3 regions of the Streptomyces sp. NPDC057682 genome follow, and region 2 is predicted to be linked to each of the others. Evidence: riboswitches for the same ligand, from Rfam matches in the RefSeq annotation. Region 2 holds a riboswitch; each other region holds the start of a gene.

Region 1 (5,737 bases), on a different contig from region 2:
TCTCGATGCCCCGCTTGAGAGCCATCGGGTTCGCACCCGCGGCCACGTTGCGCAGGCCCTCGCGGACGAGCGCCTGGGCGAGAACGGTGGCGGTGGTCGTACCGTCGCCGGCGACGTCGTCCGTCTTCTTGGCGACCTCCTTGACCAGCTCCGCACCGATCTTCTCGTACGGGTCCTCCAGCTCGATCTCCTTGGCGATGGACACACCATCGTTGGTGATCGTGGGGGCGCCCCACTTCTTCTCGAGGACGACGTTGCGACCCTTGGGGCCAAGGGTGACCTTGACGGCGTCGGCGAGCTGGTTCATGCCGCGCTCGAGACCGCGCCGGGCCTCCTCGTCGAACGCGATGATCTTGGCCATGTGAAGTGGTCCTCCCGGACAGGGGTGGATTGCTCCGGACCGAGTGGCGCCCGCGACGGACGGCCTGCGTGCCGGTGGTTCCTTGCCCCACCGGACCTGCGGGCCTCACCGGCCCGGTCCAAGTTCTGTCACTCTCACCTGGAGAGTGCTAAGCCCAATGATTAGCACTCGACCCCCTTGAGTGCAAGCGCCTCCCTCCGGAGTGTGGACAACCGGAGGGGCGGCCGGGGGCGACGGGAGGGGCGGCCGGGCAGGTGGACGCACACGCGCGGAGGGCCCGTACCCGGGGATGCTTCCCCTGGGTCCGGGCCCTCCGTGCCTGAGTGGCGTCGTTGACCGACTGCGTCGTGTCCGGCCGGGCTCAGCCGACGGCGAGCTTGACCATGTCCGCCTGCGGCCCCTTCTGGCCCTGCGAGATCTCGAACTCAACTCGCTGACCCTCTTCGAGGGTGCGGTACCCGTCCATCTGGATCGCGCTGTAGTGGACGAAAACATCCGCACCACCGTCGACCGCGATGAAGCCGTACCCCTTCTCCGCGTTGAACCACTTGACGGTGCCCTGAGCCATGCCTAACTCCCCTATTACTGGCCCTTTCACAGGACCGCACTTCGCGGACCCGGGTCAGAACCCACCCTCCGTCAGGAGAGGGTGCGTGCGCCGGAACGCGTCGACCGCGGCTGAATGTATCTGCCCAACTGCCCTCTGCAACAGGTCAATCAGACGAGAATTCTGAGCAGCCCCGATCGCCCGAATATGGGGAATTCATGAGATTCCAGGGCAAGTCGGGCCAGGCAAAGGCCACTTATGGCGCAAGCTGCTCGAACACTTTGGCTGCATCTTGTCGTGGCCGGGCGCATTCTCGTATGCGGGCGGCACGGGCAGCGGAGGGGACTTCCCACACTCTACCGCGCTCAACCATGCAGAATTGCCCCCTCCGCTTCTCTCGCGGAGGGGGCAATACCGGTGACGCGGTGGAGTCGGGCCGCCCGGAGCGGCCCGGGGATCAGCAGCCGCCGGCGACGGCGGGGATGATCGAGATGCCGGCGCCGTCCGGGGTGGCCGTGTCCAGGCCGCCCTCGAAGCGGACGTCGTCGTCGTTGACGTACACGTTGACGAAGCGGCGGAGCTTGCCCTGGTCGTCCAGGACGCGGGCGGCGATGCCCGGGTGGTTCTTCTCCAGGGACTCGATCACCTCGGAGAGGACGGCACCCTCCGCGGGGACCTCGGCCTGGCCGCCGGTGTAGGTACGGAGGATGGTGGGGATGCGGACCTTGACGCTCATGGTGTGCCCTTCCTGAAGTCTCGGGTGATCGAAAGCTACTCAGTTACCGGCGAGTCCGGCCGCGCGGAACGCGTCGAGGTTCGGCCGGATCGTGGCCGTCGCCTGAGAGGTCTCGGCCACCGCGTCCAGGGTCTTGAGGCCGTCCCCGGTGTTCAGGACGACGGTGGTGAGCGCCGGGTCGAGCAGGCCGTCCTCGATGAGCTTCTTCGTCACGCCGACGGTCACGCCGCCCGCGGTCTCGGCGAAGATGCCCTCGGTGCGGGCCAGCAGCTTGATCGCGTCGACGATCTGCTCGTCGTTCACGTCCTCCACCGCGCCGCCGGTGCGGCGGGCGATGTCCAGGACGTACGGGCCGTCGGCCGGGTTGCCGATCGCGAGGGACTTGGCGATCGTGTTCGGCTTCTGCGGGCGGACCACGTCGTGGCCGGCCTTGAAGGCGGCGGAGACCGGGGAGCAGCCCTCGGCCTGGGCACCGAAGATCTTGTACGGCTTGTCCTCGACCAGCCCGAGCTTGATCAGCTCGCGCAGCCCCTTGTCGATCTTGGTCAGCTGGGAGCCGGACGCGATCGGGATGACGATCTGGTCGGGCAGCCGCCAGCCGAGCTGCTCGCAGATCTCGTACGCCAGGGTCTTGGAGCCCTCGCCGTAGTACGGGCGCAGGTTGACGTTGACGAAGCCCCAGCCCTCGCCCAGCGGGTCGCCGATGAGCTCGGAGCAGAAGCGGTTGACGTCGTCGTAGTTGCCCTCGATGCCGACCAGCTCGCCGCCGTACACCGCGGCCATGACGACCTTGCCCTGCTCCAGGTCGTGCGGGATGAAGACGCAGGAACGCAGGCCGGCGCGGGCGGCGGCGGCGCCGACGGCGCCGGCCAGGTTGCCGGTGGAGGAGCAGGACAGGGTGGTGAAGCCGAAGGCGCGGGCGGCCTCGACGGCGATCGCGACGACGCGGTCCTTGAAGGAGTGCGTCGGGTTGCCGGAGTCGTCCTTGACGTACAGGCCGCCGGTGACGCCCAGCTCGCGGGCGAGGTTGTCGGCCTTGACCAGCTTGGTGAAGCCGGGGTTGAGGTTGGGCTTCTCGGCGACGTCGGCGGGCACCGGCAGCAGCGGCGCGTAACGCCAGATGTTGTCCGGACCGGCCTCGATGCGCTTCTTCAGCTCCTCGGGAGAGCCGCTCGGGAGGTCGTACGCCACTTCGAGCGGCCCGAAACAGGACGCGCAGGCGAAGATCGGGCCGAGGGCGAATCGCTCGCCGCATTCGCGGCAGGAAAGCGCGGCGGCGGGACCCAGGTCCGGGGAGGAATCGGTGTGAACTGCGACAGTCTCAACAGCCATGATGGCGAGGCCCTTTCTCCTCATCTTCCTCATGGCGCGTTTCGCCACGAGACGGAATTGGCACCTTCCCCACCGAACCTCGCGGTCGGCAGGAGGGTTGCCGGGACTTCAACGGGCCGTTCCCTCTGTCCCTCTGGATGAGCGCTGTGGCACCGGATCATGGGCGCACCATGGATCCGGGCGTTTATCGGCGGACGGACCCCGGCATGCGATGGCCATCTGCGTTGTTCAAGACTGTAACCGAAGCACCGGAGGGTTGAGATAGTCGTCCGGTCCGCGAGATGGATCACATACAGGGAGTGCCGACCGTGCTGGAAGAGGTCGAACGCTGGCTGGCCAGGCGTTCCTGGTCGGCCGCCGACCGTCCGCTGGACCGTCTGCTGGCCGCCAGGGCCGGTCTGGGGGCCGGGGACCCGCACGGCGGGAGCGTCAGCGTGGTGCTGCCCGCGCTGAACGAGGCGGAGACCGTCGGTGACATCGTCGCGACGGTCCGGCGCGAGCTGATGGAGAAGGTCCGGCTGGTCGACGAGCTGGTGGTGATCGACTCCGGTTCGACGGACGCCACCGCCGAGGTGGCCCGCCGGGCGGGCGCCCGGGTGATCCACCGGGACGCGATCCTGCCGCGTCTGCCGGCCGTCCCCGGCAAGGGCGAGGTGCTGTGGCGGTCACTCCTGGTGACCGGCGGGGACATCGTCTGCTTCGTGGACGCGGACCTGAGGGAGTTCTCCGCGGACTTCGTCTCGGGCATCGTCGGACCGCTGCTGACCGATCCGTCGGTGCAGTTCGTCAAGGCGATGTACGACCGCCCGTTCGGGGACACCGCGGGCCAGGGCGGCCGGGTCACGGAGATGGTGGCGCGCCCGCTGCTCAACCTGCACTGGCCGCAGCTGGCCGGTTTCGTCCAGCCGCTGGGCGGCGAGTACGCGGTGCGGCGCTCCCTGCTGGAGCGGCTGCCGTTCCCGGTCGGTTACGGGGTGGAGCTGGGCCTGCTGGTCGACGCCCTGCACACCGTGGGCCTGGACGCCCTCGCGCAGGTGGACGTCGGGGTCCGCCGCCACCGCCACCAGGACGGCCAGGCGCTCGGCCGGATGGCCGCCGCGATCTACCGGACCGCGCAGCTGCGGCTCTCCCGGGGCCATCTGGTCCGCCCCCATCTGACCCAGTTCGAACGCGGCGAGCACGGCTTCGTCCCGCACACCTATCCGGTGGACACCGAGGAACGGCCGCCGATGCGCGAGATCGAGGAGTACGTTTCAGGCCGCGCGGCCTGACTTCGCACGTTTGGGCGGTTCGTGATCGGGCTAGATTCCGCAACATGGTCTCCGAGCACGCCCCGCAGCCCGCTGCCCAGGTCCTCGTCGCGTCCAACCGCGGCCCGGTCTCGTACACGCTCCGTGACGACGGCTCGCTCGACGCCAAGCGCGGCGGCGGCGGTCTCGTCTCCGGGCTGAGCGCCGTCGACGACAAGGTCTGGGTCTGCGCCGCCCTGGGCGACGGCGACCGCGAGGCGGTCCGCAGAGGGGCGGCCGAGCCGGGCGTCCGGATGCTCGACATCGACGCGGACGTGCACGCCGACGCGTACAACGGCATCGCCAACTCGGTCCTCTGGTTCATCCACCACCTGCTCTACCAGACGCCCGTCGAGCCCGTCTTCGACGCGGAGTTCCGGCGGCAGTGGGCGTCCTACGAGGCCTACAACCGGGCCTTCGCCGACGCGCTCGCCGAGGAGGCCGGGCCGGGCGCGGCGGTCCTCGTGCAGGACTACCACCTGGCCCTGGTCCCCGGCATGCTCCGGGCGCTCCGCCCCGATCTGCGGATCGGGCACTTCTCGCACACCCCGTGGGCGCCCGTCGACTACTTCCGGCTGCTGCCCGACGACATCGCCGAGCAGCTGCTGCGCGGCATCCTCGGGGCGGACCGGGCGGCGTTCCTGACCCGCCGCTGGGCCGACGCGTTCCTCGCCTGCTGCACGGACCTCCTCGGCGGCACCGGACGCACCCGCGTCGGGGTGCACGGGCTGGGCGCCGACGGCGACTTCCTGCGCCGCCGGTCGCACGAACCGGACGTGGACGAGCGGATGGCGGCCCTGCGCGAGCAGGTGGGCCCCGGCCGGAAGACGATCGTCCGCGTGGACCGTACGGAGCTGTCGAAGAACATCGTCCGCGGACTGCACGCCTACCGCGCCCTGCTCGACGCCCGGCCCGAATGGCGCGGCCGCGTCGTCCACATCGCGTTCGCCTACCCCTCCCGCCAGGACCTGGCCGTCTACCGGGAGTACACCGAGGAGGTGCGCCGCGTCGCCGACGGCGTCAACGAGGCGTACGGCACGGCGGACTGGACCCCGGTCGTCCTGCACGTCGAGGACGACTTCGCCCGCTCCCTCGCCGCGTACCGGCTGGCCGACGTCGCCCTCGTCAACCCGATCCGGGACGGCATGAACCTGGTCGCCAAGGAGGTCCCGGTCGTCTCCGACGAGGGCTGCGCGCTGGTCCTGTCCCGGGAGGCGGGGGCGTACGAGGAGCTGGGCGAGGACGCGCTCGTGGTCAACCCCTACGACGTCTCCGCCACGGCCGTCGCCCTGCACGAGGCCCTGACCATGGCCGGTGACGAACGGGCGGACCGCAGCCGCAGGCTCGCCGAGGCGGGAACGGCGCTGCCGCCGCAGCGCTGGTTCCTGGACCAACTGGAGGCGCTGCGGCGGGAGTAGGGGCGGCGGTCAGCCCTTCCGTTCCCGGATCCGGTCCGCGAGCGCCCGCAGGAA
Region 2 (5,737 bases):
GTCACGGACCGGGGCCCCAACGGCCAGATCAAGGTCGGCGGCAGCAAGCGTCGTACCTTCCCGGTGCCCGGGTTCGACCCGGCGATCGTCCGGATCCGGGTGACGGGCGGGCAGGTCGAGGTGGTGCGCTCGATCCCCCTGACCACGCGGTCGGGCGCCCCCGTCACCGGACTGCCGAACCAGTCCGGGCGCGACGAGGCGCCGTACACCTACGACGCGGGCACGCCGCTCCCGTACAACCCGAACGGGCTGGACACCGAGGGGATCGTGCGGGCGGCGGACGGATCGTTCTGGCTGGTGGACGAGTACGGGCCGTCACTCGTGCACGTATCGGAGCGGGGGCGGGTGCTGACCCGCTACGTTCCCGAGGGGCTGGATCTGCGGGGCGCCGACTACCCCGTGGTGGAGGCGCTGCCCGGCATCCTGCTGCACCGGAAGGTCAACCGGGGCTTCGAGGGGCTGGCACTGCTGCCCGGCGGCGATCTGGTGATGGCGGTCCAGAGCCCGCTCTCTCTCCCCGACCAGGACGCGGGCGAGTCCTCGCGCAACATCCGGCTGCTGCGGTTCTCGACGAAGAAGAAGGCCGTCACCGCCGAGTACGCCTACCGCTTCGACCCGGTGGACGTCGTGGACCCGGGCGAGGACGACACCTCGGAGCTGAAGGTCTCGTCCGTCGTCGCGATCGGCCGCGACACCCTGCTCGTCGAGGAGCGCACCGACCGCACGGCACGCCTGCACCGCGTCACGCTGCCGCGCGGCGCCGGGATCCTGGGGTCGCGCTGGGACGCCCCGGCCTCCTCCCCGTCGTACGAGGAGCTGGCGGACCCGGCGGCCTCCGGCGTCCCGGTGCTCCGCAAGAGCCTGGTCGTCGACCTCGGGACGGTGCCGGGCGTGCCCGGCAAGATCGAGGGGGTGGCGGTGACCGGCCGCAGCACCCTGGCCCTCGTCAACGACAACGACTTCGGGATGACGGACGGGGCCGGCGCCTTCGACGCGCACGGGCGGCTGGTCGACTCCGGGATCAGGACGACCGTGACGACCGTCGAACTGCCGCGCCCGCTGGCACACTGACGCTCCGTCGTACTCCTCGGGCCGCCGGGTTCCCCGCCCGGCGGCCCGCTCGCGTCCGCGCGCCCCGTTTTCGCGCCGCGCCGTCTTCCGCCGCCCGCGCCACGCCCGTACGGTGGGCGCGCACACCGCCCGGCCGGACATCGGACGCAGGGGTCCGTTCAACGGACGTGTGTGCGAGCCGTGTTCCTCCGTCCCCCCACCTCCAGGAGTACACACATGGACCGCAGAAGGATCATCCAGGGCACCGCGGCCACCGTCGCCGCGGCGCTGCTTCCCTCGTCCGTCCGGGCCAGCGCGGCCGAGGCCGGCGACACGGACTATCCGACGGCGCACTGGGCCCCGGCGTCGACCTCCAACTACACGGTCTCCTCCCGCCCTTCGGCGTATCCCGTCCAGTACGTGATCATCCATGTCACCCAGGAGACGTTCTCCGACGCCGTGGCCATCTTCCAGAACCCGGCGAAACAGGTGTCCGCGCACTACGTGGTGCGCTCCTCGGACGGCTACATCGACCAGTGCGTCCGGGAGAAGAACATCGCCTGGCACGCGGGAAACTGGGACTACAACACCCGCAGCATCGGCATCGAGCACGAGGGGTACGTGGACCAGCCCTCGTACTTCACCAACGCCCTGTACGAGAAGTCGGCCCTGCTGACCGCCTCGATCTGCGACCGCTACGGCATCCCCAAGGACCGTGCGCACATCCTGGCCCACTCCGAGGTGCCGGGCTCCGACCACACGGACCCGGGAAGCCACTGGGACTGGGTGCGCTACATCCGGCTGGTCAACCTGCTGAGCGCGGGCTGAGCCGGTCGCGCGCATTCCTCAACACCCCCTCGCCGCACGGGAACCGACCACCTGTCGAGACAGCGGCGACGGTGTCCTTGACGGCGCCACCGGGCGGGCCGAGACTGACGGGGACGGTCACGACTGTCAGCGCCGCGCGCACGGGCTCCCCGTCCGCGCGGTCATCGGCCCCGGCCCGCTGACGCGCAACCCTTCGGCCGCGATGGGGTGCTCCGGGTGACGACCGGGTCCTGTCGGCGCGACAGGACAAGCGCGGCCCCGCCTCCCGCGGGCGCCCCGACGGCAGGACCGGTGGGAAGTGCCCAGGAACGGATTGACGAGGCGTCTGCACATCGACCTGCTGCGCGTCGCCAGCGCCTCGTAGGCGCCCGCGCCCCCGGGTCCGCCCGGCCCGCCGCCGTCCCGGCCGGCCGGACCGCCGCCCACCGCCCCGCACCCGCCGGTCCGCTCCCCGAACGGACGGCCTCCGGCCGGTCCCCAGCGCCCCCGCACACCCCCGCGCGGGCGCGGTCGCCCTTTCCTCGTCCCGCCGCCCAGAACGCGGCGGCGGCTCCGTCGTTCCTCCAGGGATCCCACAGGAGAGTCATGCCCGAAACAGTCCCGCGCGGCCTCGGTACGACCGGAACGCCCCCGCGTACCCCCGCGCCCACCATCTCCCCCGCCCGCGCGCTGGGTCTGCGCCCCCCGTCGGGGATTCCCTCACCGCGCTTCCACAGCCGGATCGGCGTCGGTCTCGCGGGCGGCTTCTATCCCGCCCCTCACCGCTACGAACTCTTCCTGTCCGCCGGCTGTCCGCGCTCACTGCGCGTCTCGATCACCCTGGACCTGCTCGGCCCGGATCAGAACGTCACCACCACCCTGCTGACGCACCCGGCCGCCTCCCCGGACGGCTTCGCCTCGCTGCGCGCCGCGTACGAGGCGACGGTGCACCACTACGACGGCCCGCTGACCGTCCCCGCGCTGCGCGACCGGTGGAGCGGACGCATCGTCAGCAACCACACCCCGGACATCCTGCGTGATCTCGCGGAGCTGGTGTCCGGCCAGGGGGCCGACCGCCCCGGCACACTCACCCCTTCCGCCCTGGCCCCCGACATCGAGGCGCTCCGCGAGCTCCTGGAGCTCGGTCTCGCCGAGGCCGGCGGACGGGCGGCCGTGCTCGGCGCGCTGGAGCGCCGGCTCCCGCTGCGGCCGTACGCGCTGGGCGACGCACTCACGGCCGCCGACGTCGACCTCTGGACGGCCCTCGTCCAGCCGGGCGCCTCCGGTGCGCCGGGGGCGTACCCCCGGCTCCAGGCGTACGTCCGCCGGCTCGGCGGGCATCCGGCGTTCCGGCGGGCGTACGGGGCCCTGCTCGCCGCCGCCTGAACGGTCCGTCAGCCGCTCTCGGCCGCCGAGGGATAGCGGACGAAGAGGACGCCCTCCACCGCGCCGTCGGGCGCGCCGTAGACATGGGGCACGTCGGCCCGCCACCGGACGCTCGCACCGGGACCGACGGTGCGGGTGGCGTCCGGCGGGCCGACGACGGCGGTGCCGCTCAGGACCATCAGGCTCTCCCGCGTGCCGGGGACATGGGCCCGGGACTCCTGGACGCCGCCCGCGCGGATACTGACGCGGAAGACATCGGTGACGGCCGATCCGTCCTCGTCCTCGTAGCGCTCCAGCAGGACGGCGGTGACCGCGCTGCCGGACACGCCGGTGCGGACGGGGCCGGGGCCGGCCGTCGCGGGCGGGTCGCCCAGGGCGGCGCTGAGGGGCAGGCCGAGCGCGGTGGTCAGCGCGTACAGCGTCTCCAGGGTGGGGTTGCGGGTGCCGCTCTCCAGCTCGGAGAGCGTCCCCTTCCCCACGCCGGACCGGCGGGCCAGCTCCGACAGGGACAGCTCCCGCTCGCGCCGCAGCGCCCGGAGCCTGCGCCCCACGTCCTCGTTCAGCCCCATCGGCCCGCATCCGCTCCGCAGTTCCCGGTTGACGGGCGTCGGCCCGCCTCTCTAGTGTTCCACAAACAGAACGTTCCGTATACGGAACGCCTGTCGGCGCCCCTGCCGGGCCCGGCCCCCTCCCCACCAGGAAAGCGGCTCACTCATGCTCGCGCTCGCCCGTATCCGCTCGGCCGCGCCGCCCTCGGCCGTGACCGCCGGACTGATCGCCGTCATGGTCGGGGTCACCAGCTCCGCCGCCCTGGTCTTCACCGCCGCGAAGGCGGCCGGTGCCGACGAGCGCGCACTCTCCTCGTGGATGCTCGCCCTCGGCATCGGGCTCGCCTGCACCAGCATCGGCCTGTCGCTGCGCTTCCGCGCACCCGTCGTGACCGCCTGGTCGACGCCCGGGGCCGCGTTGCTGACGACCGGCCTGAGCGGGGTGTCGATGCCGCAGGCCATCGGCGCGTTCGTCTTCTCCGGACTGCTGATCCTCGTCAGCGGCGTGACGGGGTGGTTCAGCCGGCTGATGAGCCGGATCCCCGTGCCGCTGGCGGCCGCCCTGCTGGCCGGAGTGCTGTTCCGGTTCGGCACCGGGCTGTTCAGCACGATGCACGGCAGCTTCGCGGTCGCGTTCCCCATGTTCGTCGCCTATCTGCTGGCCCGCCGGCTGCTGCCCCGGTACGCGGTGCTGGTGGCGCTCGCCGCGGGGGTGGCGGCCACCGTGTTCACCGGCGGCTGGAAGCTCGGCACGGTCCGGCTCGCCCTCGCCACCCCGGTGTTCACCGCCCCGGAGTTCGACTGGAAGGTCCTCGTCAGCGTCGGCGCCCCGCTCTTCGTGGTCACGATGGCCTCCCAGAACCTGCCCGGCGTCGCCGTGCTCCGGGGCTCGGGCTACGACGTCCCGGTGTCCCCGCTGATGACCTGGACCGGCGCGGCCAACGCGGTGCTGGCGCCCTTCGGGGCCTTCGGCCTCAACCTCGCCGCGATCACCGCCGCCATCTGCACCGGCGAGGAGGCCCACCCCGACCGCGAACGCCGCTTCCTGGCGGCCGTCTGGGCCGGCGTGTTCTACCTCTGCGTGGGACTGCTCGGGGCGACCGTCGCCTCCCTCCTGGCCGCCATGCCGCACGAACTCGTCCTGGCCATCGCGGGAATCGGCCTCCTCGCCACCATCGAGGCCTCGCTCGTCTCGGCGCTGTCCGATCCCGCCTCCCGCGAGGCGGCCGTGGTGACCTTCCTCGCCACCGCCTCCGGAGTGACCCTGCTCGGCATCGGCTCTGCGTTCTGGGGCCTGCTGGCCGGTCTGGTCACCACGGCCGTCGCCACGGCCGGACACCCCCGCCGCGCGGGACGGACGACGACCCCGGACCCGGTCCCGGACAAGGCCCCTGCCCGCTAGCGGGCAACCGTGGAACGGAGTTGCACCGCACGGCGGCACCGCGATGGGATGACCCCATGCAGAAAGCGGTTTCCACCCTCTCGTCCGACCCCCTGGCACCCTTCGACCACCTCGACCACCGCTACCGCGGCGAGAACCCGGTCCGCACCCTCGGCCATCTCCTGCGGCCCGACCGGGGGCGGCTCGCCCTCGCAGTCGCCCTCTTCGTCGTCAAGCACAGCCCGATCTGGCTGCTTCCTCTGATCACCGCGACCGTCCTGGACGTCGTGGTGCAGCACGGTCCGGAGTCCGGACTGTGGAAGTCCACCGGCGTACTGCTCTTCATCCTGGTCATCAACTACCCGCTGCACCAGTGGTACGTACGCTGCCTCGGCGGCAGCATCCGGCGCATGGGCACCACCCTGCGCTCGGCGCTCTGCCGGCGGATGCAGCAGCTCTCCATCGGCTACCACGCCCGGGTCAGCTCCAGCGTCCTGCAGGCCAAGGTGGTCCGCGACGTGGAGTCGGTGGAGCAGATGATGCAGCAGAGCGCCGACATGGGGCT
Region 3 (5,737 bases), on a different contig from region 2:
CGCCGAGCCTGGCCCGCAGCCGCCGGGCCTCGCTCTCGGCCGCGGAGAGCTGGGCGGCCGCATCGGCGCGCGCGGCGTCGGCCTCGGCCCCGGCCCGGCGCAGCGCGGCCTCGCCGCGCTTCACCTCGTTGAGGGCGCTGCGCAGCTTGCGCTGGAGGGCCTCGGCCTCCTTGCGGGACGCCTCCAGTTCGGCGCGGAGCCGGTCCGTCTCGCTCTTCGTCTGGGCGCGGGCCCGCTCCAGCTCCTCGCGCAGCCGGTCCAGTTCGAGCCGGCTCTCCTCGTCGGCGCGCTCGGCGTCGGCCCGCTGGGCCTCCTCGCCGGCGGCGGCGACCAGCTTGACCCAGCCGGACGGGCGCAGCACATAGGCCACGGCCGCCACGTCGACCGGATCGGCGGCGGCGGGCGGGGCGCCGGCCGTCAGCGCGGCGGTCAGCTCCGGCTGGGAGTCGCCCAGCCGCTCACCGATGCGCCGGCGGAACGACGGATCGCTCTCCAGGGCGGCCGCCATCGCGTTCCCGGCGAACTTGGCCCGTCGGGTCGGCGTGAAACGGGCGTACTGCCTCAACTGGGCCGGGAGTTCGGTGACCGTGAGACCGCCGAACGCGTCCGCGACCAGGGCGACGACCCGCCGCCGCACCCGTTCGGGCAGCGGACGGTCGAGCGCCTCCGCGGCGTCGCCTGCCGCCTCTGCCGACGCGGCGCTGCCGGCGGGCTGCTCCACGATCCGTCACCTCGTTCCGTCTGGGCTCGGCCCCGTCAGGAGTCGGCGCCCGGCCTGTCGACCAGCTCGATCTGGTCCACCGCGTTGCACCAGCGGCACCGCACCGACTCGATGGTCTCACTGACCACCTCGCGTTCCTCGACGCTGGACTCCCCGGCCAGGTCGAGATGGACGTACTCGACGACCTTGGACGTGCGCGTCACATCGAACCGGGTCAGATTTCCGCAGAGCGTGCAGCGCCAGCGAGTGGTGTCGGTCGGCTGGGGAACCGTCGTCATCGGTGTGTCCTCTTATCTAGAGCCGTGAGCTGCCGGACCAAGGATCTCGCGGTGCGCCGTCGAACTGCGGATGTCCTGCCGTTACCCTACGGCCTTGTCGCTTCCCACCGGCACGGCGAGGCGGTCTGTCCGGTTCCCTCCGCTTGCGTCATGCTCTGTTCATGATCGATCGGCGGGCTGCGGCCGGCAGAATCCTGCGGGCGGCCACCTCGGGCGGGCCCCCGGTGACGTACACCCTCATCGCGCTGTGCTGTGTGATCTTCCTGATCAGCCCGCTGTCCGGGTTCAACCCGGTCTACGGCACCGGGGACGCCCTGCTCGCGGCCCAGGCCGGCTACTTCGAACGCTGGGGCGTGATCCCGAGCGAGCTGTGGGACGGCTCCGCGCACGCCGTGCTCACCCCGCTCACCGCGCTCTTCGTCCACGGCAGCTGGCTGCACCTGCTGGGCAACATGCTCTTCCTGTACGTGTTCGGCGCGATGGCCGAGGAGCGGATGGGCCACACCGAGTTCGCGCTCTTCTACCTCGGCTGCGGCTATCTCGCCCTGCTGGCCTACGCCGCCGCGCACGCCACCTCCGACCAGACGCTCGTCGGCGCGTCGGGGGCGATCTCGGCGGTGCTCGGGGCCTTCCTCTATCTCTTCCCCCGGGCCCGGGTCACCAGCCTGTTCCCGTTCCTGCTCTTCCTGCCGCTGCGCTTCCCCGCCTGGATCGTGCTGATCTTCTGGTTCGCGCTCCAGTGGCTGGCGGCCGAGGGTGCGGGCAGCGGACCGGGCGTGGCCTATCTCGCCCATGTGGTGGGCTTCGCCACCGGCTTCCTCTACGCCTGGGGACGCTACCGGCGCGATCCCGGCCCGGCGCGTTCCCGGCACAAGGCTCTAGAGTGAAGTCTCCAGCCACGGCCACCGAGGGAGAAAGCCAGCCGTGATCACCGCGATCGTGCTCATCAAAACCAGCGTGGACCGGATTCCCGAGATCGCCGAGGCCATCGCCGCGCTGGACAGCGTCAGCGAGGTCTTCTCGGTCACCGGTACCTACGATCTGATCGCCATGGTCCGGGTCCCCCAGCACGACGACCTCGCCGACATCATCCCCGGCCGGATCAGCAAGATCCCCGGCGTCGAGGCCACGGACACCCATGTGGCGTTCCGTACGTACTCCCAGCACGATCTGGAGGCGGCGTTCGCCATCGGCCTGGACGGCTGAGCCGGACGGACCACCGCACCACGGCGGCCGGGTACGGGACGATCCCGTACCCGGCCGCCGTGCTGTCGGGCTCAGAGCTGGGCGGCGCCGCGGTCCGGGACGCAACGGCCGTCCTCGGTGCGGTACTTCCACCGGGCACCCTGGCCGACGAGCTCCTTGACCGCGCCGAGGAAGCGCTCGATGTGCTCGTCGGGCGTACCGGCGCCGAAGCTCACCCGGATGGCGTTGAGGGACCTCTCGCCGGGGGCGGCCTCCGGCGCGCCGCACTCCCCGACCTCGCGCGGGTCGCTGCCGAGCAGGGTGCGCACCAGCGGGTGGGCGCAGAAGAGGCCGTCGCGCACCCCGATGCCGTACTCGGCGGAGAGCGCGGCGGCGAAGTGGGAGCTGTTCCAGCCCTCCACGACGAAGGAGATGACACCGACCCGGGGGGCGTCGTCGCCGAAGAGCGAGAGGACCTTGACCTCGGGGACCTCGGCGAGTCCGGCGCGGACGGCGGCGACCAGGTGCTGCTCCCGGGCGACCAGCTCGTCGAAGCCGGCCTCGGTGAGCGCCTTGCAGGCGGAGGCGATGGAGTACACGCCGATGACATTGGGCGAACCGGCCTCGTGGCGGGCGGCCGTGGTGTGCCACTCGACGTCCACTCCCCCGTCGGCGCGCCGGGCGACCGTGCGGGAGGCGCCGCCGCCGGCCAGGTAGGGCTCGGCGTCGCGCAGCCAGTCGGCGCGCCCGGCCAGGACGCCGGAGCCGAAGGGCGCGTAGAGCTTGTGTCCGGAGAAGGCGACCCAGTCGACGTCCAGTTCGGCGATGTCGACCGGGTGGTGCGGGGCCAGCTGGGCGGCGTCGAGCACGATCCGGGCGCCGTGGGCGTGCGCGGCGGCGGCGAGTTCCCTGACGGGCCACAGCTCGCCGGTGACGTTGGAGGCTCCGGTGACGCAGACCAGCGCCGGACCGTACGGGTCGCGGTCGGCGAGCGCCCGCTCCAGCGTGGCGACGGCCTGGGCCGGGGTGCGCGGGGCGTTGAGGTAGGTCACCCGGGCGTCGCGCCAGGGCAGCAGCGAGGCGTGGTGCTCGGTCTCGAAGACGAAGACCTGGCAGTCGGCGGGCAGGACCGCGGCCAGCAGATTGAGCGAGTCGGTGGTGGACCGGGTGAAGATCACCTGGTCCTCGGCGCGGCAGCCGAGGAACTCCGCGACGGTGGCGCGGCTGGACTCGAAGAGGTCCGTGGAGAGCTGCGAGAGGTAGCCGGCACCGCGGTGGACGCTGCCGTAGTACGGGGCGTAGGCGGCCACGTCGTCCCAGACCCGCTGGAGGGCCGGCGCGCTGGCGGCGTAGTCCAGCGCGGCGTAGGTGACCTCGCCACCGGTGACCAGCGGGACGGTGACGTCCTTGCCCAGAACGGGCAGCGGGGCACAAACCGAACGGTCGGAGGCAGCGGTGACGACAGACATGGCGAACTCCCGTAAGAGGCAGGCGAGATCCACGTGCCGGCGGGTACGCGGCAGCACGGGGAGAAGAGAGAAAGAGGGTGTGCGGAGAAGGGCGTGGGCCGAACGAGGCCCGCAACGCCCTATCGCATTCGCGTGCTCACAAGAGGCTCCCTGAGGACCAGGACCCCACGGGTGGACATCTCACGATGTCGAGGGGTCCGCGCTTGCCGTAAGCCTCGCTGCCCACGGCCTGGTCTTCACCCGGGGCACCCCGCCACGGACGGAGGGTTGCCGGACAGCGGGCCGGGGCCGTAGTCGCTGTCACTCATGACCTGCCCAGCATCTTGCCATACGCCGGGGAACGCGCAAGGCGCGGTCCAGGATCTGGACCGCGCCCCGTGGCGTCTCCCCGCCGGGATCAGGCGTTGCTGGCGACGACCCAGCGCTCCAGCGCCCGGCCCGCGGCGCCCGAGTCGATGGACTCGGCGGCCTTGGCCATCCCCTCGGCCAGCCGCGCGGTGAGCGGGGCGTCCGAGGGCTCCAGGGCGGCCAGCGCCGCCGCGGAGTTCAGCAGGACGGCGTCGCGCACCGGGCCCGTCTCACCGGCCAGCAGCCGGCGGGCGACATCCGCGTTGTACGAGGCGTCGGCGCCGCGCAGGGCCTCCACCGGCACCAGGTCGAGGCCGACGTCGCGCGGGTCGAAGACCTCCTCGCGCACCTCTCCGTCCCGGGCGATCCAGACGCGGGAGGTCGCGGTGGTGGTCAGCTCGTCCAGACCGTCGTCGCCGCGGAAGACCAGCGAGGAGTTGCCCCGCTCGGCGAGGACGCCCGCCACGATGGGCGCCATCCGCAGATCGGCGACGCCGATGGCCTGGGAGCGCACCTTGGCCGGGTTGGTGAGCGGGCCCAGGATGTTGAACGTGGTCGGGGCGCCCAGCTCGCCGCGCGCCTTGGCCGCGTGCCGCAGCGAGGGGTGGAACTTCACGGCGAAGCAGAAGGTGATGCCCGCCTCCTCGGCCACCTCGGCGACCCGCTGCGCGGACAGCTCCAGGTTGACGCCCAGCTTGCCCAGGACGTCGGAGGAACCGCTCGCGGAGGAGGCGGCCCGGTTGCCGTGCTTGACGACCTTGGCCCCGGTGCCGGCCACCACGATCGCGGACATGGTGGAGATGTTGACCGTCTTGGCCATGTCCCCGCCGGTGCCGACGATGTCGACGGTGGGTCCGGGCACCTCGATGGTGACGGCGTGCTCGTACATCGCGCGCACCAGGCCGGAGACCTCCGAGACGGTCTCGCCCTTGGCCCGCAGCGCGACCGCGAATCCGGCGATCTGCACATCGGTCGCCTCGCCGCTCATGATGCGGTTCATCGCCCAGGCGGTGTCGTCCGCGCTCAGGTCCTGTCCGCGCAGCAGGGGGGTCAGCACGCCCGGCCAGGAACGGGCCGCCACGCTGTCGCCGCCGTCCGGGGTCACAACGTTCATGGTCCGCTCCTGGGGTCCATTGCCGAAAAAAGGGATGGGGTCACCCTATCGAGAGCCGCGGACAGCGAAGAGCCCCGTCCAGCGAATGGACGGGGCTCCTGCTGTGGCGATCAGGTCAGGTGATCAGTGGTGGCCGTGGCCGCTGGTGATCTCCTTGTACTCCTCGGCGGTGGGCTTGGCGATCTGGTTGTTCTCGCCGTAGTAGCCCTTGCTGAGCTTGGCCCGCAGCTTCTGCACCGCGGACACCTTGCGCGCGACACCGTTCTCGTCGACCAGGGGGCCGATCTCGACCGGCTTGTACTGCTCGTGCGCGGTGAGCGTGTGCAGTTGGGCCGGCGAGAGCGGCTCGTGGACCTCGACGAACTCACCGTGCGGCAGGCGCTTGATGAGCCCGGACTCGCGCCCGTGCAGCACCTTCTCCTTGTCCCGGCGCTGGAGGCCGAGGCAGATCCGCTTGGTGACGACGAACGCGAGGACCGGTCCGACGAAGAAGAAGATCCGGACGAACCAGGAGATCGCGTTGAGCGACAGGTGGAAGTGCGTCGCCCAGAGGTCGTTGCCGCCGCCCACGAGACCGATGAAGTACAGCGTGATCCAGGCGACACCGAAGGCCGTACGGGTC

Evidence for each region. Region 2 has a riboswitch for S-adenosylmethionine ahead of ACFVDM_RS11025 (putative leader peptide). Riboswitches for the same ligand answer to the same signal wherever they lie in the genome.
Region 1: it holds a riboswitch for S-adenosylmethionine, as region 2 does, so the genes downstream of both, thrC (threonine synthase) here and ACFVDM_RS11025 (putative leader peptide) in region 2, are expected to answer to the same signal.
Region 3: it holds a riboswitch for S-adenosylmethionine, as region 2 does, so the genes downstream of both, ACFVDM_RS23485 (aminotransferase class V-fold PLP-dependent enzyme) here and ACFVDM_RS11025 (putative leader peptide) in region 2, are expected to answer to the same signal.

Annotation. Positions count from the first base shown of each region.
Region 1 is NZ_JBHVIN010000029.1:42,101-47,837, forward strand. It holds gene groL (chaperonin GroEL) at 1-361, opposite strand, end outside; gene ACFVDM_RS36850 (cold-shock protein) at 723-929, opposite strand; gene ACFVDM_RS36855 (MoaD/ThiS family protein) at 1,366-1,644, opposite strand; gene thrC (threonine synthase) at 1,684-2,976, opposite strand; SAM riboswitch class I at 2,994-3,120, opposite strand; gene ACFVDM_RS36865 (glucosyl-3-phosphoglycerate synthase) at 3,285-4,247, shown strand; gene ACFVDM_RS36870 (trehalose-6-phosphate synthase) at 4,292-5,683, shown strand; gene otsB (trehalose-phosphatase) at 5,693-5,737, opposite strand, start outside.
Region 2 is NZ_JBHVIN010000005.1:270,380-276,116, reverse strand. It holds gene ACFVDM_RS11035 (esterase-like activity of phytase family protein) at 1-1,071, shown strand, start outside; gene ACFVDM_RS11030 (N-acetylmuramoyl-L-alanine amidase) at 1,288-1,878, shown strand; SAM riboswitch class IV at 1,994-2,137, shown strand; gene ACFVDM_RS11025 (putative leader peptide) at 2,177-2,242, shown strand; gene ACFVDM_RS11020 (glutathione S-transferase C-terminal domain-containing protein) at 2,464-3,243, shown strand; gene ACFVDM_RS11015 (helix-turn-helix domain-containing protein) at 3,252-3,812, opposite strand; gene ACFVDM_RS11010 (benzoate/H(+) symporter BenE family transporter) at 3,958-5,193, shown strand; gene ACFVDM_RS11005 (ABC transporter ATP-binding protein) at 5,250-5,737, shown strand, end outside.
Region 3 is NZ_JBHVIN010000013.1:23,595-29,331, reverse strand. It holds gene ACFVDM_RS23505 (NYN domain-containing protein) at 1-724, opposite strand, end outside; gene ACFVDM_RS23500 (hypothetical protein) at 757-999, opposite strand; partial or broken gene ACFVDM_RS23495 (rhomboid family intramembrane serine protease) at 1,161-1,927, shown strand; gene ACFVDM_RS23490 (Lrp/AsnC family transcriptional regulator) at 1,924-2,205, shown strand; gene ACFVDM_RS23485 (aminotransferase class V-fold PLP-dependent enzyme) at 2,277-3,653, opposite strand; SAM riboswitch class IV at 3,848-3,965, opposite strand; gene trpD (anthranilate phosphoribosyltransferase) at 4,051-5,115, opposite strand; gene ACFVDM_RS23475 (cytochrome bc complex cytochrome b subunit) at 5,239-5,737, opposite strand, start outside.